2 regions of the Rhodococcus sp. ACT016 genome follow, and region 2 is predicted to be linked to the other one. Evidence: riboswitches for the same ligand, from Rfam matches in the RefSeq annotation. Region 2 holds a riboswitch; the other holds the start of a gene.
What was found. A riboswitch is a leader RNA that binds a small molecule or an ion and turns the genes downstream of it on or off. The one in region 2 is predicted to bind thiamine pyrophosphate.

Region 1 (10,676 bases), 2.8 Mb from region 2:
GGGCGAGCCATTCCTCGTTGCCGTTCACCACGATCGCGTAGGCGTCGGGGAACCCGAAGTCCGTGTAGTGGAAGTAGCGCATCGGGGTGCCCCGCCGCGCCGCCTCGACGCCCTCCCACGCGAAGTACGACACCGTGAAGTCGGCCTGGCCGCCGTACACCGCTTCGTACGCCGACGTGCCCAGCACGACCGTCTTGAAATCGCCTGTGCCGCCGTCGTTCCGGATGACCTGGCGGAGGGTCTCCTTCTCGCCCGGATCACCGAAACCCGCGTACGTCTTGCCGTCGAGGTCCTTCGGGCTCGCGATGTCGGCGCGATCGGCCTTGACGCCGATGCCGGTGGCCCAGTGCTGTAACGGTGCGAGGACCGAGACGGTCCGGGCGCCCGCCGCCCGGGAGAACGTCGCCGAATCCTGGAAGCTGGCACCGAATTCGGCGTTGCCGGCGTCGACGAGGGTGTCCGGGGCCGTGTTGTTGTACGGCAGCACCTCGACGTTCAGACCCGCGTCGGCGAAGAACCCCTCCTGGAGCGCCACGTACAACCCGGTGTGGTTGGTGTTCGGCGTCCAGTCGAGCGCGAAGCGGATGGTGTCACCGGAGTCGTCGGAACCCGCGCACCCGGTGAGGACGCTCAGCGCCGACGCGACGATCGCCGAAGTAGCCAGAACGCGGCGCAGCCGCGACATCGACGTCACGACGCGGGCCAGGGCTGCGGGTTCAGGGCGGTGTCCCAGAACATGAACTCGTAGCGTGTCGCGATCACGAACGCGCGGACCATCGCCTCCCGCTGTTCGGGCGTCGCGGCGTCGGCGGCGGCGTCGACCAGCCGTCGGGCGGTTGCCACGGACTCGTGGAACGCCGGGTCGTCATACGTGGTGACCCACTGCGCGTAGGGGTGCGTCGGGTCGGCCGCGAGCACCTCGTGCGCGTCGGCGGCGAGGCGCCGTCCGACCTCGGCGTAGATCCAGAAGCACGGCAGGACGGCCGCGGCTGCGACCGGGTAGGGCTCGGTGGACGCGGTCGCGGTCAGATACGACACATACCCGAGGCACGCCTGCGAGTGCTCCGGCTCGCCCGTCCTCGGGGGCAGAACACCGCTGCTCATCAGCCCGTCGTGCAGCTCGGTCTCGACGACGGCGGCCGTCGCCGCCGACGTGGCCCAGAACGCCGCGGTCTGCGGATCCGGGGCCTTGACCGCGAGCGATGCGAGGGCCTTGGCGTACTCGGCGAGGTACAGCGAGTCCTGCTCGATGTAGGTGGCGAACACGTCGAGCGGCAGCGTGCCGTCGCCGAGGCGGCGCAGGAACTCCATGTCGTCGATCGCCGCACGCAGGACGGCGGTTCGTTCCCACAGCAGGTCGGTGAAGCGTGAGCCGGCTGGGGCGGATTGGACAGATGTGTCGTGAACAGGCGTCGTCATCGCCATGACATCCCTTCGTCAGCATTACCTGATGCAGGTTCCCGGGTGTGATCTCAGCCCCGCCCGTGCGGAGCACCCCGTGTCGTGAACGTGCCGACCTTAGCACCGCCGGATTGGTACGTTGGCAATCGGCTGTCCGTCGTGCGGGGACCGACCGACGGACAGCGCCGACCACGCGTCGGAGGTGAGGAGGGTCGCGTCGTGGAAGCTGTGGAAGTCCTGGAAACCGGGGCGTCCAGTGGGCCCGAGACGCTGGTGGTCGAGACATCACGCGGCCCCGTCCGGGGATATGCCGACGGCCCGCTCTTCTCGTGGAAGGGCATCCCGTACGCGATGCCGCCGACAGGGGAGCTGCGCTTCCGCTCGCCGGTGGCGGCCGAGCGGTGGAGCGATGTGCTCGACGGCGGCGCGTTCGGCGCGATGGCGCCGCAGGGACACGACACCTCGGTCCCGCTCGACCCGTCGATGCGCATCGACGAGGACTGCCTGACGATCAACGTGTGGGCACCGCGCCCCGACGGCAGGCCCCGGCCGGTCATGGTCTGGATACACGGCGGCGCCTACTGCCTGGGCTCGTCGGCGCAGGCGATCTACGACGGACGACTGCTCGCCGAGCGCGGCGAAGTCGTGCTCGTCACCTTCAACTACCGACTGGGGACGCTCGGCTTCCTGGACCTGTCGTCGTTCTCGACCGCCGACCGGACGTTCGAGTCCAACCTGGGTCTGCGGGATCAGATCGCGGCCCTCGAGTGGGTGCGCGACAACATCGCGGCGTTCGGTGGTGACCCCGGCGAGGTGACGCTGTTCGGCGAGTCGTCCGGCGGCGGGGCGATCACCACGCTGATGACGGTGCCGCGGGCCGAGGGACTGTTCCACCGCGCGATCGCGCAGAGCCCGCCGGCGACGTCGGTGTACGGCAACGAGCGGGCGGCGAGCGTCGCGCGCCGATACCTCGAGATCCTGAACCTGTCCGTCGGTCGGGTCGGCGACCTGGTGGGTATGTCGGCAGACCGCTTGGTGAAGGCCGGCGACCTTCTCGTCGACGAGGTCCCCACGAAGGTGCCCGGCACGCTGGCGATGGCCCCGGTGGTCGACCGCGACCTCGTCCCGCACTACCCGGTGGCCGCGTTCCAGAAGGGGTATTCGCACCGCATCCCGCTGATCATCGGCTCCAACAAGGACGAGGCGTCGATCTTCAAGTTCATGCGTTCGCCGCTGCTGCCGGTCAGTTCCGAAGCCGTCCAGCAGATGTTCGCCGGACTGGCCGAGGACAACCCCGAGCTGTCGGCGGTGCGGCTCGCCGAGATCGTCGCTGCGTACCCGGACAATGCGAAATCGCGAGGAGCGCTGGCAATTTCGCGAGATGCCGCGTTCCGGATGCCCGCGCTGTGGGTGGCCGACGCGCACAGCAGGCACTCGCCCACGTGGGTGTACCGGTTCGACCACTCGACGCCGCTTCTCAAGGCGGCCCGCGTCGGTGCCGGGCATGCCACCGAATTGCCTTACGTGTTCGGCAATTTCGGGACCCTCAACCCGGACCCGACGTTCTGGCTGGGCGGACGCAAGAGCGCCCTCGAGGTCTCCGGTCGCATGCAGCGGCGGTGGCTGGCGTTCGCACGGCACGCCGTTCCCGCCGCGCTGGACGGCTCCAAGCACTGGTCGCCGTACGCCGAGGCGGAGCGATCGACGCTGCTGATCGACAACCACGACAGCCTGGTGCCCGACCCCGACCATGCGATGCGCATCGCCTGGGGCGACGAGGTGATGGGGTTCAGCTGAGTGCAGCGCGCTTCGTCAAAACCGCGAGAGATCCGGCGACGGCGTCGCGGACTGTCCTGTCGGTGATGATGCGATCCTCGTTGATCATCGAAGGTACGACAGGTGCGTGGACGCATGCCTCGTCGACGATCGCCGCGCCGGTGTAGTTCAGCACCAGCCGGAGCGACGAATGGGCGTTGGCCGCCCCGGTCGCCTTGGCCGAGACGTTGATCCACGCGGTCGGCTTGTCACAGATCTCGACTCCGCCGACGGTCCAGTCGAGCAGGTTCTTGAACGAACCAGGCAGCGCCCCAGCGTATTCGGGAGTGCAGATCAACAGGCCCGCTGCTGACGCGATCCGCCGGCGAAGATCACGCACAGCTGGCGGTAGCGGATCGTCGTCCTCATCCGGGTTGAAGTGCGGCAGCTGCCCCATACCCTCGTACATCGCGCCGCGGAATCCCTCCGCCATCAGGGATCCGGCAGTACGGAGCAGGGCTGAGTTGGTCGAGTCGGTGCGCAGGCTTCCCGATAGCAACAAGATGTCGGACACGACGCTCACTCAGTGCTCGGACGGCGTGACGCCGAGCTTGTCGCACGCCGCCTTGTACAGCGCCACGACCTCGGTGCGGATCGACGCGCGATCGGTGACCGGGCCGAGCCACGGCACCCGCGCGACCTGCTCGGATCCGTCGACCTCGGCGACCCACTCCCCGAATTCGCTGTCCAGCCCGGTCATCCGGGCGGCGTTCGCGGCCGGTTCGGCGAACGCGCGCACGATCAGCAGGTTGTCGTCGGCGTGGTCGCCGTTCATGTGGCCGGTCACCGCGGCGACGACGGCGGCATCGAAGGAAGTCACGCCGACGAGCCTAGAGCCCCGCGCCGAGGAGGTCCTCCGCGCGGGGCCGACCCGGACGCAACGATTCAGGCGAGCTGGATGAGCTCGAGGTATTCCTGTGACCAGTGGTCCTCGGTGCCGTCGGGGAGCAGGATGACGCGTTCGGGGTTGAGGGCCTCCGCGGCGCCGGGGTCGTGGGTGACCAGGACGACGGCGCCGGTGTAGCTGCGCAGCGCGTCGAGGACCTGCTCGCGGGAGATGGGGTCGAGGTTGTTGGTGGGCTCGTCGAGCAGCAGCACGTTCGCCGCGGACGACACCAGCCCGGCCAACGCCAGGCGGGTCTTCTCGCCGCCGGACAGGGTGCCGGCGGGCTGGTCGAGCTGCGGGCCGGTGAACATGAACGCCCCCAGCAGCCCGCGCAGGTCCTGCTCGCCCGCGTCGGGGGCGGCGTGCCGGATGTTCTCCCACACGCTCGCGTCGTCGTCGAGGGTGTCGTGTTCCTGCGCGAAATAGCCGATCTTCAGCCCGTGCCCGGGCACCAACTCACCCAGGTCGGGGGTCTCCACCCCGCCGAGCAGCCGCAGCAGTGTGGTCTTGCCGGCACCGTTGAGGCCGAGGATCACCACCCGCGAGCCGCGGTCGATCGCGAGATCGACACCGGTGAAGATCTCCAGCGACCCGTAGACCTTGGTGAGCTCGCGCGCCATGAGCGGCGTCTTGCCGCACGGCGCCGGTTCGGGGAACCGGATGTGCGCGACCTTGTCGTCCACCCGCACGTCGTCGAGCGCGGCCATCATCTTGTCGGCACGCTTGGCCATGTTCTGCGCGGCGGTCGCCTTGGTGGCCTTCGCGCCGAGCTTGGCGGCCTGCTGCCGCAGTGCGCTGGCCTTCTTCTCGGCGTTGGCGCGTTCGCGGCGGCGACGCTGCTCGTCGGTGGCGCGGGCGTCGAGGTACTTCTTCCAGCCCATGTTGTAGATGTCGGCCTCCCCGCGCACCGCGTCGAGGAACCACACCTTGTTGACGACGTCGGCGAGCAGGTCCACGTCGTGGCTGATCACGATCAGGCCGCCGTCGTGGTTCTGCAGGAACCCGCGCAGCCAGGTGATCGAGTCGGCGTCGAGGTGGTTGGTGGGCTCGTCGAGCAGCAGCGTGGTGTTCGACTTGCCGCCCGAGCCGTCGGAGGCGGCGAACAGGATCCGGGCGAGTTCGACGCGGCGCCGCTGACCACCGGAGAGGGTCTTGAGCTGCTGGTTCAGCACCCGGTCCGGCAGGCCCAGGCTGTGGCAGATGCGGGCGGCCTCGGACTCGGCGACGTAGCCACCGAGCGCGGAGAAGCGGTCCTCGAGGTTGCCGAACTTGCGGACGGCCTTGTCGCGGGTGGCGTCGTCGACCGCCTCGGCCATGATGGCCTGCTGCTTCTCCATCTTCTTGATGATCTCGTCGAGCCCCCGCGCCGACAGCACCCGATCCTTCGCCAGGACCTCGAGATCACCCTCCTTCGGGTCCTGCGGCAGATACCCGAGATCACCGCTGCGGATCACCGCACCCGCGTACGGCTCACCCTCACCGGCGAGGATCCGCAACGTGGTCGTCTTGCCGGCACCGTTACGCCCGACGAGTCCGATCCGATCACCCGCCTGCACCCGCAACGCCGACCCCGGCGCGGACAACAACGTCCGCACACCGGCACGAACTTCAAGGTCAGTAGCAGTAATCACAGGTTTCTCCCAAAAATCGATAAGTAGACAGAGCGGATCAACCCCACCGGCGTCGAGCCGTCTGGCGCGTGGGTCGATCGGTTGGAATCAGCCCCACCGCCTGACTCGCGAACTGCGTGGTGCAGTCGATGCGAGAGACCGCGCGTCAGGATCGATCCTGATAAGAGCGGTGGATTCGGCGAAGAACACGGCCACGCAGCTGAACTCGTGGACGGTAGCCGGATCTACAGGCGGCGCAGGAGCTCAGCTTCTCTCGATCCAGATCACGCCAGCATGCAGCCGCTCACGGGCCTTCTTGGCAAGCTGGACACACATGGCAGAGCACTTTAGCGCAGTTCACTGCCGGTGCCAACCCAATTCGGGGCGTACGAGCGACGCCGTCGCGCCGGGTAACTCGGGGTCAGGAAGGCGAGTCCCGTTGCGGCGGTGGAGTTGTCGTCGGGCGCTGCGCACCGTCAGGTCTGCCTGCGCGCACCGGCCGATCCGGGTCCAATTCGTGCAGGACGGGCAGAACGAAGCACACAGCCGCGACGGCCACGACCGGGATCGCGAGCGTGAAGAAGGTGGCGCGGATACCCACCTGGTCGATCAGTGGTCCGGCGAGCATGTATCCGAGAGGTCCGGCCGCGTACGCGGTGGACGTCATGACGCCGACGACGCGTCCACGCATGTGTTCGGGGCTGTGGGTCTGCATGGCCCAGTTGGCGATCGGGCCCACCGGTCCGTACACGAGTCCGATCACGACCGACAGCGCGAGCAGGACCCACAGCGGTGGCAGAAACGCCATGCCGATCATCGACAGGCCCAGTCCGGTGACCGCGATCAGCATCAGTTTCCGGCGGTGCAGATACGGGGCGAGCACGCCGTACGCGAGCGCACCGACCAGTCCGCCGATGCTCATCGCCATGAGGACCCAGCCCAGTTGGGCGGGCTCGCCGCGGTCGGTGAAGTACTTGGGGAACAGCACCGACTCGATCGGCATGTACAGCGCCACGATCACCATGTCCACCAACGCGAGGGTGCGCAGCAGTCGATCCCGCCACACGAACCGCAGGCCCTCCAGCGTTCCCGACCACATCGACTTCGGCCGCGTCTCGTGGTCGGGGCGGCCCGAGTGCTCGAGCCGGAGGAACGCGATCGTGACGATCGACAGGACGAAGCACAGCGTGGTGACCCACAGCGTGCTCTCCGGACCCACGAGCGCGATCAGTACGCCGCCGATACCGGGGCCCACCAGGTAGGCGACGTTGTAGTTGGCCTCGTAGAGGCTGTTGACGCGATCTAGTCGCCAGCCCGCGGCCTTCGTCGCCGCCGGCAGCATCGACTCCCGCGCCGAGATTCCGGCCGGGTCGAACGTCGCCCCGAGGGCGGCCAGGAGCGCGAGCGCCGGCACCGACAGTCCGATCGTTCCCGCGACCACCGGAACCGCGGCGACCGACAGGGCGGAGAGCCCGTCGGAGACCAGAGACGTAGGGCGGCGTCCGAACCGATCGACGACGGTCCCCGAGAACAGACTCGCGAGGAGCAGCGGCAGCGTCGCCGCGCCCCCCACGATCGCGGCGTCGGTCGCCCGTCCGGTCTGCTCGAGTACGAGCCACGGCAGCGCGACGATCACGATGCCGTTGCCGGTCGCCGACAGCAGCGTCGCGACGTTGAGCAGGATCAACGGGCCGAAGCGTCGGGTGGTGGTCACTTCGGTGCCGGTCAAGACAATGGCCTTCGGGTCGATCGGACGTCGGATCCGAAGCTAGCAGCGCGGCCGGAATCCGCGCGAGCGGTTTTCCGGCCACGCCGCCTCGGGTCGTGCTCCGCGACTATTCGCGGGTGCCGATCGCAGTCACGGGATCCTGCCGCATCGCGGTGCGGGTGGGAATCGCGATCGCCGCGAGACCCAGCACGACGGTCACCCCGATGATGAGCGCGTAGACGGTCGGCGAGATGCTCGGGATCGGACGCCCCGACACCGCGGCCGCGACACCGGCGAGCGGCGGCAGCGCGATCAGCGAGCCCACCACCGCGGCGACGGTCACCACGATCACCGATTCAGCGCGCATCATCCGCCGCACCTGACGGGTGCTCGCACCGACCAGGCGCAACAGCGCGAACTCCCGGCCGCGTTCGGCCGTGGCCAGCACGAGCGTGTTCACCACCGCGACCGCCAGGTACCCCAGCAGCACCGCCAGCGCCACGATGCTCACCCAGGCCTGGGTGCGGCGCTGATCCTGACCGGCGGATGCGAACTCGTCGCGATCCGACACGAGGACCCCGCCCGCCGCCGTGATCGCGGCGCGGGCCTCGTCGACCCGCCCGGGCTCCGCGGTCACGAGCACCATGTCGCTCATCCCGCTGGTGGTGTGCGCCCGCACCTGCGAGATCGGCAGCGTCACGTCGCCGAAGCCGAGTCCGCGGCCGTAGGTCGCGGCGACGGTCGGGCTGATCAGGGTGCCGTCGCCGAGTCGCAGCGGAACGGTGTCGCCCACCCCGGCGCCCATCGTGAATGCGGTGTCGGTGCTGAGCGCGACGGTCCCGTCGTGCAGTTGCGAGAGGTCGCCTGCGCGGACGTCGAGGTCGAGTGTCGAGCCCGTCGCCACCGGGTCGACGCCCTGCACCGCGTACGGCTCGGTGCTGGGGGAATCGGCGGCGTCGGTCGTGTACAGCGCCTGGCTGCGGGAGATCGGATTTGCCGCGCGCACAGCAGGATCCGCTGCGATGGACTCGACGAGCGTGGGGGAGATGCCGGCGGGTGCGGTGACGACGAGGTCGGCGGTGATGCCCCGGCGCGACTGGTCGTCGGCCGCCGCGGCGATCGTGTCGTGGGTGAACAACTGCACCGACCCGATCGCGATGGCGAGCGCGAGCGGCGTGATCGCCGCCGCCAGGCGCCGGGCCCGGGCCCCCGAATTGGCGGCGGCGAGGACCAGGGCGGGGGACGAGCTGCGGCGCAGCGGACCGCCGAACCATCGGACCGCGCCCGACACCAGCATCGGGCCCAGCAGCGCAACCGAGAACACCAGCAGGACAGCGGAACCGCCTGCGCTCGCGAGGGCGGCCTGACCCGGGAGCACGGCCGGGAGGAGGGACGCCGCCAGTCCGCCGAGGCCGAGCGCGATTCCCGCGATCAGCCGTCCCCGCCCGATCGACGCCGGTTCGACGGCGGATTCGCGCAGCGCCTCTGTCGGATCGAGGCGGGCCGGGCGCAGGGCGGCGATGGCGGCGGCGACGCGGGCGGTGCCCACCGCGAGCAGCGCCCCGGCCAACGCGGGCAGCGGGCCGTACGCGAGCGCGAAGTCCGACGGCAGGACCCCGGCTGCGGTGAACTGTGCGTGCAGCACCTGCGCGAGCGCGTAACCGGGCCCGACACCGAGCAGTGCGGCGGCGCCCGCGACGAGCAGCACCTCGCTGCCGATCAGCCGGTGGATCTGGCCGGGTGTGGCGCCCATGGCCCGCAGCAGCGCGAACTCGCGGCGCCGCTGTTGGATCGACAGCGACAGCGTGGTCGCGACCACGAACATCGCGATCAGCACCGCCAGGCCGGCGAACGAGGCGCACAGCATCATCAGTTCGCTGCGGGCCGCGCCGGCGTCGAGGTACTCCACGTCGCCGCGGCCGTCGCCGGTGTACACGCGGGTGTCGGTGCCGGCGAGCGCGTGCCGGGCCCGGTCGGCCAGCGTCGGCGCGTCGGATCCGGTGTCGGCGAGCAACCCCACCGTCGCCACCTGATCGCCGTGCGGCCACAACTCGCGGGCGCGAGCATCGGACAGGAATATCGCGGCCGGACGATCGGTCGGTTCGTCCGTGGGCGCGGCGGCCACGCCCACGACCGTGTAGTCGTCGCCGATACCGCCGTGCCGCAACATGATCCGGTCGCCGAGGGATTCGGCGCCCGTCACGACCACCTCGTCGGGGGCGGACGGCGCGCGGCCTGCGCTGAGTTCGTACGGTGCAAGCACGGCCGATGCCCACCCGTGCCCGTCCAGCAGTCGACCGTCGTCCGTGGTCAACGGCACGCTGATGTCACCCACCGCCGCTCGGACCCCCGGCACCGCGGACAGTTCGTCCACGGCCGACGACGGCAACAGCGCGCGTTCGAGGTAGGGCTGGTCGATGTCCTCGCGGACGTCGAGAGTCTGCGGAGCACCGACGACGACGTCGGCCCCGGCATAGCGGTGCGGGCTGACGCCGCCGCGGATCCCGGATTCGAACAGCACTCCGAGTGCGCACGTGAGCAGCGCGGCGCAGAACACCGCCACGAACACCGCGGCGAACCCGCCGCGTCGCTGCCGGATGTTGGCGCGCGCGAGCGTGCGCAGACGAGACCGGCGCATGCTCACCACTCCCCGAGGTGGGTCATGTGGTCGGCGACCGCGGCGGCGGTGGGGGAGTCCATCCGGCCGACGAGCCGTCCGTCCGCGAGGAAAAGCACCCGGTCGGCGTGGGCCGCCGCCACCGGATCGTGGGTGACCATGACGATCGTCTGCCCCAGCTCGGTGGTGGTGCGGCGCAACAGGTCGAGCACCTGCCGGCCGGTGCGGCTGTCGAGCGCGCCGGTGGGTTCGTCGGCGAACACCGCGTGGGGTTGCGTGATCAGCGCCCGCGCGATCGCGACCCGCTGCTGCTGGCCGCCGGACATCTCCGCCGGGCGGCGGTCGCGCTTGTCGCCGAGCCCGACGGCGTCGAGGACCTGATCGAGGTGGGCCCGGTCGGCGGCACGGCCGGCGAGCAGAAGCGGCAGTGTCACGTTCTGCTCCACCGTCAGCGCCGCCATGAGGTTGTACGCCTGGAAGACGAACCCGATGTGGTCGCGCCGGAACACCGTGCGGGCCTTCGGCTTCAACGCGCTGATCTCGGTGTCGCCGAGCCACACGGACCCGCGCGAAGGCTGGTCCAGGCCGGCGGCGCAGTGTAGGAACGTGCTCTTGCCGGAGCCCGACGGACCCATGATC
Region 2 (10,676 bases):
CCGGAATGGTCCGCTGGGACGTCATCGGGGTGGCGGCGCCGGGCGCAGGAAGTAGATCCGCAAGTCCTCCGGGACCCCGCGCTGCGGGGCCGCCAGCAGTCCCCGCCGGTACCGTTTGGCGGCCAGCCCCAGCTCCGCGAGTCGTTCGACGCCGATCGCGTCGTGCGTGTTGCCGGACATCACGACGTGGCCGTTGCCACCGAGCTCCATCATCCGTGCGGCGACGTTGACGTCGACACCGAACCAGTCCGCCCCGACGGGCTGCGGCGCCCCGGTGTGCAGGCCGACGCGCATGCGGGGGCGGTAGCCGTCGTGGTCGAGGGTCGCGAGCGCCGTACGTGCCGCGAACACCGCCTCGACGGCCTTGTCGGGATGGTCGAACACCACCATCAACCCGTCGCCGAGCCGCTTGACCACCTGCCCGCCGCGTTCGATCATCGGCGGCTCGACCGTTGCCGCGACCTCCCGCAGCAATCCGAGGGTCGGGCCGTCGCCCACCTGCAGCGACCAGCTCGAGAAGCCCACCAGATCGGTGAAGACGATCGTGACCTCGCCGTTCGCGGGCGTCCCCCAGGCTTTCTCGAAGACTGCCTGCAATACCTGCAACGCCGCCATGCTCACCTCGCGGGAGGCACCCGAACCGGTGTCGATCATCCGCGCCGCGGCCCGCGCCCCGCCGGGGCCGGCGGTCGACAGCGGGTCACCGAACGCCGGGTCCCCCGGCAGCGCCCGGCGGATACGCCGGACCGCGTCCACGAGCTGCGGCTGCTGGTCCGCGTCACGCATCCACTTCGCGACCGATCCTGCGACCTTGGCGTGCCCACTGGCGGCGCCGGAATCCGCCGAAGGCAGTTCCGGTGTGGCGCCGTCGCCCCGCGGGTCGTCACTCACGTCGGCAAGAGTAATCGCGGGTGCGGCATCTCGCAGAAGTGCCGCGTGACGTCGCTGGCGACGTCTACTTGGGGGCGCCGGAGCGGGCCGTCGTCCGAGCCTCGCCTGCCGCCGGCACCCCGTTCGGTCCATCCGTCGATTGCGCGTAATGCCCGATGCCGTAGCCGATGGCCTCGGCGTTCAAGGCCAGCGCCGCGCGGTCCACATTCGCCAGCGTGTCCTGGGCGGTGTGGTAGTTCGGATCGAAAGCCGCACCTGCCTCCCCACCCCACCCAGCGGCCTGAACTGGTGTTTTGACGTCTTCGGCGCCGGTGAACAACCCGCCGGCCGGAATTCCCGCCGCAATGAAGGGGCCGTAGTCGGAACGCCCGTCGAAGTCCGTTCCGTCCGGAGTGAACCCCAGTTGCAACAGGATCGCATCGAATGTGCGCTCGATTCCCGCCGAGCCCTCCGGCCCGGGCCCCGCGCCGACGCGGTCCGAATCATCGCCGTCGTAGACGAAGTACCCCGCGTTGTGCGAGCCGACCATGTCGAAGTTCAGATACATCGCAATGTCGGCGCGGGCCGCATCGTCGAGGCCGTCCACGTACGCGCGCGAGCCGTCGAGCCCCACCTCCTCGGCACCCCAGAACGCGAACCGAACCGCGTTGGCGACGTTCGGCCGCACCCCGAGTTGCCGGGCCGTCTCGAGCAGCGTCCCGACGCCCGAGCCGTCGTCGTTGACGCCCGGCCCCGCCGGCACCGAGTCCAGGTGCGCGCCGACCATCACCACGTTGTCCGACGCTCCGGTCCGCGTCTGCGCAATCACGTTGCGGGACTTGGCTGATTCGACGGTCGTTGCGAGCACGAGCGTCACGTCACCGCCCCGCCGCAGCGCTGCTCCGTCGGCCTTGCCGACGAAGCCGGTGGGAATCCGGGCGTCGTCCTTGCTGCCCAACGTGCCGCCGGTCGGGTCCCCGTCCTGGTTGTTCGCGACGAGGAGGGCCGCGGCTCCGTGTTCGGCCGCCACCTGCTGCTTCTGCGTGAACGTGCAGGCACCACGATCGACCAGAACCACCGCTCCGGTCACGTCCAGACCGTCGTAGTCGGTGGCCTCGCAGCCTGGGGTGTCGTCCGGCGGCACCGGCACCAACTTCGCAGTCAGCCCACCCGCCGGGGTGGGCGGCGAGAACGTCAGGGCCGCCACCGGCACGTCGCGCCCCGACACCTGCAGCGTCTGCGTCGTCGCGTGGAAGAGGTCGACGTCGAATTCCGGTGTGTCGACGTCGAATCCGGCCTGCTCGAGCTGATCGACGACGTAGTCGACGCTGGCGTCGTAGCCGGGCGTGCCGACCGCACGGGTGCCGTCGTTGTCGTTCGCGATGCGCTCGAGCTGCTCGAGGTCGCCGATCACCGCGTCGGCATCGATCGCCGCAGCCAGGCCAGGGCCGTCCACCGGCGGGCCGAGGTCGTCGGGATCGCTGCATCCCGACAGCACCAGCGCTCCGGCCAACGCGGCGACGAACCCCACCGTCCTGCGCATGGCCGAAGCCTAACCGATCACGGACCCCCAGCCGCAGTACGAGAATCGCTGTCCGGACCGAACAGAGACGAAACGCCCGGCCGGAAATCCCGGCCGGGCGTTTCGTGTGCGTCGTCTACGGTCAGGCGTCGCGCTTGTTCACCGCGAACAGAGCAGCGCCGAACACGATCGCGACGAACGCCGCGAAGTAGAGCAGCGAACCCCACGGGCCCCAGCGGAAGTCGAAGGCTCCGCTGTTGCCGAGGAAGTGGTTCACGTTGTTGAACGGGCCGAACTCGCCGATGTATTTGCCCACCTTGGGGATCATCGTGGCGAGGCTCTCGATCACCAGCGGCCACAGCAGCAGCAGCGAGATCGCGCCCGCGGACTGGCGGATCAGCGTGCCCACACCGACAGCGAGCACCGCCAGCAGCGCGAAGTAGATCGGGATGCCGAACAGTTCACGCGCGTTGCTGCCGTCACCGATCGACAGCGACTCCCCCGAAATCCCCTGTGCCACGAAGAAGGACGCCAGTGCGATGACCAGACCGAGAACGGCCGCGATGCCGGCGAGCAACAGCGCCTTGCCACCGATCACCTGGGAACGATTCGGGATCGCCTGGAACGTGGTGCGGATGACGCCGAACCGGTACTCGGTGGTCACCGCCAGCGCCGACATGATCATCACCAGCATGGCGCCGAACTGGGCGGCGCCGGCCTGGGTGTAGGCGACCGTGAACTCGCCCATCGCGTTGTCGCCCGACGACACCAACGACTTGTATGCCGCGCCCATGATAGCGGCGAAACCGATGCTCACGACCACCGCGATGAGGCTGCACCACATCGGCGACTTGGTGGACGTCAGCTTGATGCGCTCTGCATTCAACACGCTCATCGGAGCGCACCTCCCATGTTCTGCCCGGCCTGCCCGCCGATCTGCGCGTGATACTGGACGTCGTCGCCCGTGAGCTTCATGAACGCGTCCTCGAGCGAACCACGCTGAGACGACAACTCGTGCAGCACGATTCCGTTCGCCCCCGCCAGCGCACCGACATCATCGGTCCTCACGCCCGACACCACCAACGCCTGCTGATGATCATCGCCCGCATCGTCACGAACCGCGAAACCCTGCCCGGTCAGGACCGTCCGCAACGCGTCGAGCTGGGGACTACGCACCCGCACCGACGAATCCGACGCCCGATCGACGAAGTCCTTCACACTCGTATCCGCGATCAACCGGCCACGACCGATCACGATGAGATGCTCCGCCGTCAACGACATCTCCGACAGCAGATGACTCGACACCAGAACCGTGCGCCCCTCCGCCGCCAGCGACTGCATGAACTTGCGGATCCACACGATGCCCTCGGGATCGAGACCGTTGACCGGCTCGTCGAACAACAGCACCTTCGGATCACCCAGCAACGCGCCCGCCAGACCCAGCCGCTGCGACATACCCAACGAGAAACCGCCGGCCTTCTTGCCCGCGACCTCGGTCAGCCCGACCAGACGCAGCACCTCGTCCACCCGCGACATCGGCAGCGAGTTGGCCGCCGCCATCCACTGCAGGTGCGCCTTGGCCGACCGGTTCGGGTGCACCCACTTGGCGTCGAGCAGCGCACCGACGGTCCGCAGCGGCTGCTTCAGCTGGTGATACGGCACACCCTCGATCAGTGCGGTACCCGACGTCGGCGCATCGAGGCCGAGGATCATCCGCATGGTCGTCGACTTGCCGGCACCATTCGGGCCGAGGAAGCCGGTGACGATACCCGGCTTCACGGAGAACGTGAGATCGTCCACCGCTCTCGTCGACCCGTAGGTCTTCGTCAGTCCCCTCACTTCAATCATGAGGACCACTCTGCCCGAAACGTCCCTACCTGCGCATCGGTCTCGGGTCTACAACCGAGTCATACCCAGGGATGACGTGCACCCCGAGACGGTGTCGGGGGTCACCCCGATCAGGCGCGGACGACGCCGTCCGGCATGGTCACGTCGGTCAGGTCGGCGCCGCTGACGTCGGTGGTGGAGAGCACCGCGCCCGTCAGGTCGGCGTGCGCGAGGTACGCGCCGGCCAACCGAGCCCCGGTCAGATCGGCATCCTCGAGGTGTGCGCCGGTCATGTAGGCGCCCGACAGGTCGGCCCCGGCGAGGTTCGCGTGCGCCAGATACGTCGACGTCAGGAACGACAGCGTGAGCACCGCGCCGGTCATCTTCGCGTTCGTCAGATATGCCTTGGTGAAGTCGGCGTCCGCCGCGACGGCCCCGGACAGATTGGCCCCGGTCATGTCGGCCCCACCGAATTCGGCCGCGGTGAGGTCCGCGCCCGAGAGGTCGGTCCCGACCAGATTGGCGCCGGTGAGGTTGGCCCCGGCGAGGTCCGCGCCCGACAGGTCCAGACCGTGAAGGTCTGGCGCATCAGGCAATTCGTCTCGTCGTGCGTTCCACGCCACGACGTCTGAGCGGAGGAGCCGGAGAAGATCTGCGTTCAACATCGTCGACATGGCATGTCCTATCGCAGCAGCGAAACCGACCTGGCCTCACCCAGCCTAGGGTGCAACGTCCGGACCACCGGGATTTTCGATCATTCCGTTATCGGCGTGGCGCGCTTCCGACCTCCCGTAACGGTCCGCGCCCCGGTCGCGACACAGGGGCAACCCCGCCGGCCCCAGTGAACCGGTGGCCGACGTAGGGATCCCGTATGAGAAGACTCGTCACCGCTGCGGCATTCGCGGTCGTGCTCGCCTCCGCCGCCGCGCCGGTCGCCGGCGCCGAGGAGGTTGGCCCGCAACCGGTCCCACCGAGCTCGATCGGCAGTGGATCCGGCTCGGTCACCGCCCCCGGACTGCGGGCCGCGTTCGACAGCGGCGCAACGATCGTCGAGGCGGTGCGCGACTACACCCACTACGACACCACTCGCGGTGTCGTGTACCGGGTGGTGCACGACCCGGCCCAACTGGCGTCGCCCACGCTGAAGTTCGTCGTCGTCGGAGCGCTGCCCGCCGACGAGTTCATCGGGGTCACCTATCCGCCGCAGTCGTTCGCACGGATCTACCGCGTGCCGACGTCCCACTACGAGGGCAACTCCCCGCTCGGCGGGCACTTCGTCACCACCCCGCCGATCCTCGACGTCGGCGTCGCGTTCGTCACGCCGTAGCGGTCGTCACATCGGCGACGACGCCTGCGCCCAGAACCGCTTGGGGATTCGTCCGGCGTGACGGGCCTCGTAGCCGGCCGTGACCGCACCGCGCATCGCCGACGCCATGAGCGCCGGATCCTTGGCGCGGGTGACAGCCGTCGCGAGCAACACCGCGTCGCAGCCCAATTCCATCGCAAGCGTCGCATCGCTCGCGGTGCCGATGCCGGCGTCGAGGATGACGGGCACGTTCGCAGCGTCGACGATCATCTCGATGTTGTGCGGGTTCGAGATGCCCAGACCGGTTCCGATCGGCGAGCCCAGCGGCATCACCGCGGCGCAGCCGACGTCCTCGAGACGCTTGGCGAGCACCGGGTCGTCGGTGGTGTACGGCAGCACGGTGAACCCGTCGTCCACCAACTGCTCTGCGGCGCTGACCAGTTCGATCGCGTCGGGCAGCAGCGTGCGCTCGTCCGCGATGACCTCGAGCTTGACCCAGTCGGTCTCGAGCGCCTCCCGCGCGAGCTGCGCCGTGAGGACGGCCTCCGCGGCACCGCGGCACCCGGCAGTGTTCGGCAGCGGCGCGATGTCCAGTCGACGCAGCAGGTCCAGCACACCGGTGCCACCCGCCGCGTCGACCCGGCGCATCGCGACGGTGGTCAGTTCGGTGCCGGACGCCACCAGCGCCTCCTCGAGCACGGCGAGGTTGGCGGCGCCACCGGTGCCCATGATCAGGCGCGAGCCGAAGGTACGGTCGGCGATCGTCAGCTTGCCCATCTCAGCCACCCTGCACCGCCGTGAGGATATCGATTTCCCAACCGCGACCGACGGATTCGGACCATCGCCCGCGCGGGAACACCGCACCGTCGACCGCGACGGCGATGCCGCGCTGCGGCAGATCCAGCCGCTCGAGCAGCTGCGTCACCGTCAGCGGCCCGTCGAACTCACGTTCCTCACCGTTGACGGTGATGCCGATCAACTCACTCATCCAAACCTCGCTCGTCATGCCTTTGCAGGTGAAAATCGTTCGGCGGTGGCACTTTCCGCCTCCGACAGTGGTGACCCATCGAGGATCGCGACCGTCGCGTCCGCCGTCACCGGGGTCATCAGGACGCCGTTGCGGCCGTGGCCCGTCGCGAGCACCACCCGGTCAGACACGCGTCCGATGATCGGCAGGTTGTCCGGACTCATCGGACGCAGACCGGCTTTCGCCTCGTACAGCTCGTATTCGCCGATCGCCGGCATCAGCGCCTCCGCGTCGGCGATCAGGTCCCGCACGCCGGCCACCGTCACCTGGGTGTCGTGGCCCGACTCGTACTGCGTCGCGCCCACCACGATGCCGTCGGCCCGCGGAACAAGATACGACGGGCGCCCGTGCACGCTGCCGCGGATGGTGCGTCGCGGTGCGGGCGTCACGCCGGGCCGGGCCCGCAGGCGCAGGATCTCGCCCTTGACGGGCCGCACCGGCAGGTCCGGCCACAACTGCGCCGAGTTCGATCCCGCGGCCAGCACCACCTGGTCGGTGGTGAGGTCGTCGAGGTCGGTCACTGCCTGCTCGATCAGCTCGACCCCGGCCGAGGCCGCCGCGGTCCGCAACGCGCGCACCAGCAGTCGGTTGTCGACGGCCAGCTCGGTAGGGGCCTGCAGCGCCAGCCGGATCCCGCGGCCGAGCGACGGCTCGAGCTCACGGATCTGCGCGCGGTTCAGGATTCGCAGCTCGTGGCCCTGCTCGGCCACCCAGTCGGCGATGGTGTGCAGGTCGGCGGCGTCGGCGGCGTCCAGTGCGACGGTCAACGAGTCGTCCGAAGTGAAGAGGGTCACCCCGGCGATGCGCTCGAGTTCGGCGCCGAAATCGGGCCACCGCTGCAGCGAGGCGGCCCCGAGCTCGAGGGCCTTCTCCTCACCGGGCCAGCCCTCCGACAGCGGCGCCAGCATGCCACCCGCAACCCACGACGCCCCCGAACCGGGCGCCGGGTCGTACAACCGAACCGCCCAGCCGCGCTGCGCCGCGCGCCACGCCACCGACAGGCCGATGACACCGCCTCCGACGACGGAAACCGATCGGGTCAACTTTCTCCACCTCGCTCCCTGCGCCGGCATGATCCGGGTCAGGTATGACGGTCGGGGCCGGCAGGCCCCCTCTCAGCCCCGCGTTCCTCGGGACTCCCGTGTTGATTCGTCCGCACTAGAGACTACCGTTCCAAGTGTGCACGCCTCCCAAACCGTCAAGCACCCCACTCCGCGTGAACGTCTCGCCGACGCGCGCCTCTATCTCTGCACCGACGCCCGCCGGGACAAGGGCGATCTGGCTCACTTCGTCGAGGCCGCACTGGCCGGCGGCGTCGACATCGTCCAGCTCCGCGACAAGGGCTCGGCCGGCGAGCGGGAGCTGGGGCCGATGGAGATCAAGGAGGAGCTGGCCGCACTCGCGGTGATCGGCGCCGCAGCGCGACGCCACGGCGCGCTGCTCGCCGTCAACGACCGGGCCGACGTCGCGCTCGCCGCCGGCGCCGACGTCCTGCACCTGGGCCAGAACGACCTGCCGGTGCACTACGCCCGCCGGATCGTCGGCCCCGACGTCGTGATCGGCCGCTCGACGAACAACCGCGCGCAGGCCAGCCTCGCGGGGATCGAGGAGGACGTCGACTACTTCTGCACCGGTCCGGTGTGGGCCACGCCCACCAAGCCGGGGCGGACCGCGTCCGGCATCGAGCTGGTCCGCAGCACCGCCGAGGCGGCTCCGACGCGCCCGTGGTTCGCGATCGGCGGCGTCGACCAGGAGCGGCTGCCGCAGATCCTCGAGGCCGGCGCCACCCGCATCGTCGTCGTGCGCGCGATCACCGACGCCGACGATCCGGAGGCCGCCGCGCGAGCACTGTCGGACGCGCTGCGCGGCTGACCTCGCAGATCAGCAGGTGCCGGCGACGCCCGCGTGGACGGACTTCTCGATCATGTCGCGGCTGTCCGCTGGCATGTCCTCCCACGTCGCGGTCGCGGGGTCCAACGCCGGCTGTCCCGACGCCTCGGCCTGCGCGTTGTAGGCGCCCACCCACGCGCCGGAGTTCGCCTCGAGCAGCCCCAGGAACTCCTCGCCCTTGGCGGCGCGGTCGAACGGCTGCCCGGCCGCCTGGGCGGCCTGCTCGGAGGAGTCGATGAAGGCCGCCACCTGGCTGCACATCTCCTTGACGGCGGCGTCGACGACGTCGGCCGCGACGGTGGTGGTCTCGTTCGAGGACGATGCGGCGGGTTCCGCATCGCTGTCGCTGCAGCCGGTGAGGACGAGCAGTGCGACGGGGACGGCGGCGATCAGGTGTCGAATTTTCATGCCGGAATGGTGACAGCCTGCCCGGTTCACGCGACCACTGGGTGCTGACCAGCGGATTTCCCGTTACGTCGGAATGCGACCACGCCGGCACCGACCAGGACGGCCGCATACAGCAGCAGGTAGATGTTCATCAGGACATCGGCGACGGGCCACTGCGGGGGGTACAGGAACAGACCGATCACGACGAAGTGCTCGTTCCACCAGTACGGCCACGCCCCGGCACCGAGGTAGATCACCGCGGCGGCGAGCCACCAGCGAGGGTCCGTCAACGCCCGGTGGACGATGTAGACGAGCAGCGGCACAAACCACACCCAGTGGTGGCTCCACGAGAACGGGGACACCGCGGCGGCACTCAGACCCGTCACCGTCACCGCGAGCAGATGCTCGCCGGCGCGGTGCAGTCGCGCCACGATCCACATGCTCACCGCCACGACGAGTGCCGCAAGCACGAACCACAGCGCGACCGGCGTCGCATGTCCCGTCAGGTGTGCGATCACGCCGCGGATCGACTGGTTCGACGGGTGCCGGTCCTCCGCGATTCGCGTGGACGCGAAGAAGGTCTCGGTCCAGTACTGCCGCGAATCACCCGGTAGCACCAGCCAACTCAACCCGATCGTGGCCGCAATGGTCCCGACCGCGACCGCCGCCGCGCGCCACTGGCGAAGGACCAGGTAGTAGAGCACGAAGTACGCGGGGGTGAGCTTGATGCCGGCCGCGATCCCCACACCGACACCCCTGATCCGGCTCCGCTCGTCGCGGGAGACGTCCCACAGCACCAGTGCCATCAGCACCAGATTGATCTGCCCGTAGAACAGCGTCGTGCGGACCGGTTCGAGGAACGTGCACGCGATCGCCAGCAGCGTCGAAACTCCCACGACGCGTGGCGAGATCCGGTAGCCGAGCATCCGCCAGCACAGCGCCACGATCCCGACCAGGAGGGCCAGGTTGACCGCCATCCAGATGTACTTGTCGTAGCCGAGGGGCAACAGTCCGAACGGGACGAACACCAGCGTGGAGAACGGCGTGTACGTGTAGAGCAGACCGTGGACGACCGGTTGGGTGTAGAGGGGCAGATCCTCCATGATGTGGCGCGCACCGTCGCGGTAGACGTCGAGGTCGGCGCCCCCGGCGAAGATACCGATCTCGGGCATCCAGGGACGCACCGTGGTGAGGACCAGAACAACGGAGGTCACGGCCCACAGTCCGAGCACGACGAGGTGTCCTGTCCGGCGGGGCATTTCGCGTCCACCTACCGCACTTCGCCAGAACACCTGCCAGCCCCCTCGTCGATCGTCCCCGGCCAGATCTACATACCTAGCCTAAGCAAGGAATGTGTCTTTTCATCGGCCACCCCGATACGGTCCCCGTCCACGAGTTCGCCTCCCGACCCTACGGCGTTACCCACCGCGCAACACGGCGACAGTCCGCTTACCGGGATTGCCTCGATCCGATCGCTACACTGCACCTCGAATCGACCAACCGGTTCGGTTCCATCAGCCGACGAGGCTCACCTGAAGGGCCGGAACATGATTCGCTTTCTCATTCGGTCCGCGATCTTCCTCGGATCGGCCGCACTGGGGATTCTCGCCGCCGTGTGGCTGATTCCGGACGTGTCCGTCAGCGCCTCAGGGTTCATCATCGCCGTCGTCCTGTTCGCCATTGCGCAGGTCGTGCTGTCCCCGTTCATCACCCGTCTCGCCGAGCGGAATGCACCCGCGTTCCTCGGCGGCATCGGACTGGTGTCCACCTTCGTCGCCCTCGCCATCGCATCCGCGTTCGGCGGGCTGTCGATCTCCGGTTGGCGCAGCTGGATCCTCGCTACCCTC

Region 1: it holds a riboswitch for thiamine pyrophosphate, as region 2 does, so the genes downstream of both, ACQ5DX_RS06005 (TenA family protein) here and thiO (glycine oxidase ThiO) in region 2, are expected to answer to the same signal.

The regions. Positions count from the first base shown of each region.
Region 1 covers NZ_JBEAET010000001.1:1,294,742-1,305,417, forward strand. Annotated here, with positions in the region: gene ACQ5DX_RS06000 (ABC transporter substrate-binding protein) at 1-694, opposite strand, end outside; gene ACQ5DX_RS06005 (TenA family protein) at 691-1,419, opposite strand; TPP riboswitch at 1,413-1,509, opposite strand; gene ACQ5DX_RS06010 (carboxylesterase/lipase family protein) at 1,630-3,198, shown strand; gene ACQ5DX_RS06015 (NADPH-dependent FMN reductase) at 3,191-3,739, opposite strand; gene ACQ5DX_RS06020 (DUF2470 domain-containing protein) at 3,740-4,036, opposite strand; gene ACQ5DX_RS06025 (ABC-F family ATP-binding cassette domain-containing protein) at 4,102-5,733, opposite strand; gene ACQ5DX_RS06030 (MFS transporter) at 6,134-7,441, opposite strand; gene ACQ5DX_RS06035 (FtsX-like permease family protein) at 7,548-10,058, opposite strand; gene ACQ5DX_RS06040 (ABC transporter ATP-binding protein) at 10,061-10,676, opposite strand, start outside.
Region 2 covers NZ_JBEAET010000001.1:4,105,037-4,115,712, forward strand. Annotated here, with positions in the region: gene ACQ5DX_RS18950 (adenylate/guanylate cyclase domain-containing protein) at 22-891, opposite strand; gene ACQ5DX_RS18955 (M20/M25/M40 family metallo-hydrolase) at 956-2,413, opposite strand; gene ACQ5DX_RS18960 (ABC transporter permease) at 2,535-3,287, opposite strand; gene ACQ5DX_RS18965 (ABC transporter ATP-binding protein) at 3,284-4,240, opposite strand; gene ACQ5DX_RS18970 (pentapeptide repeat-containing protein) at 4,351-4,815, opposite strand; gene ACQ5DX_RS18975 (hypothetical protein) at 5,091-5,546, shown strand; gene ACQ5DX_RS18980 (thiazole synthase) at 5,553-6,302, opposite strand; gene thiS (sulfur carrier protein ThiS) at 6,304-6,513, opposite strand; gene thiO (glycine oxidase ThiO) at 6,528-7,625, opposite strand; TPP riboswitch at 7,594-7,705, opposite strand; gene thiE (thiamine phosphate synthase) at 7,732-8,424, shown strand; gene ACQ5DX_RS19000 (hypothetical protein) at 8,434-8,850, opposite strand; gene ACQ5DX_RS19005 (glycosyltransferase 87 family protein) at 8,877-10,088, opposite strand; gene ACQ5DX_RS19010 (hypothetical protein) at 10,377-10,676, shown strand, end outside.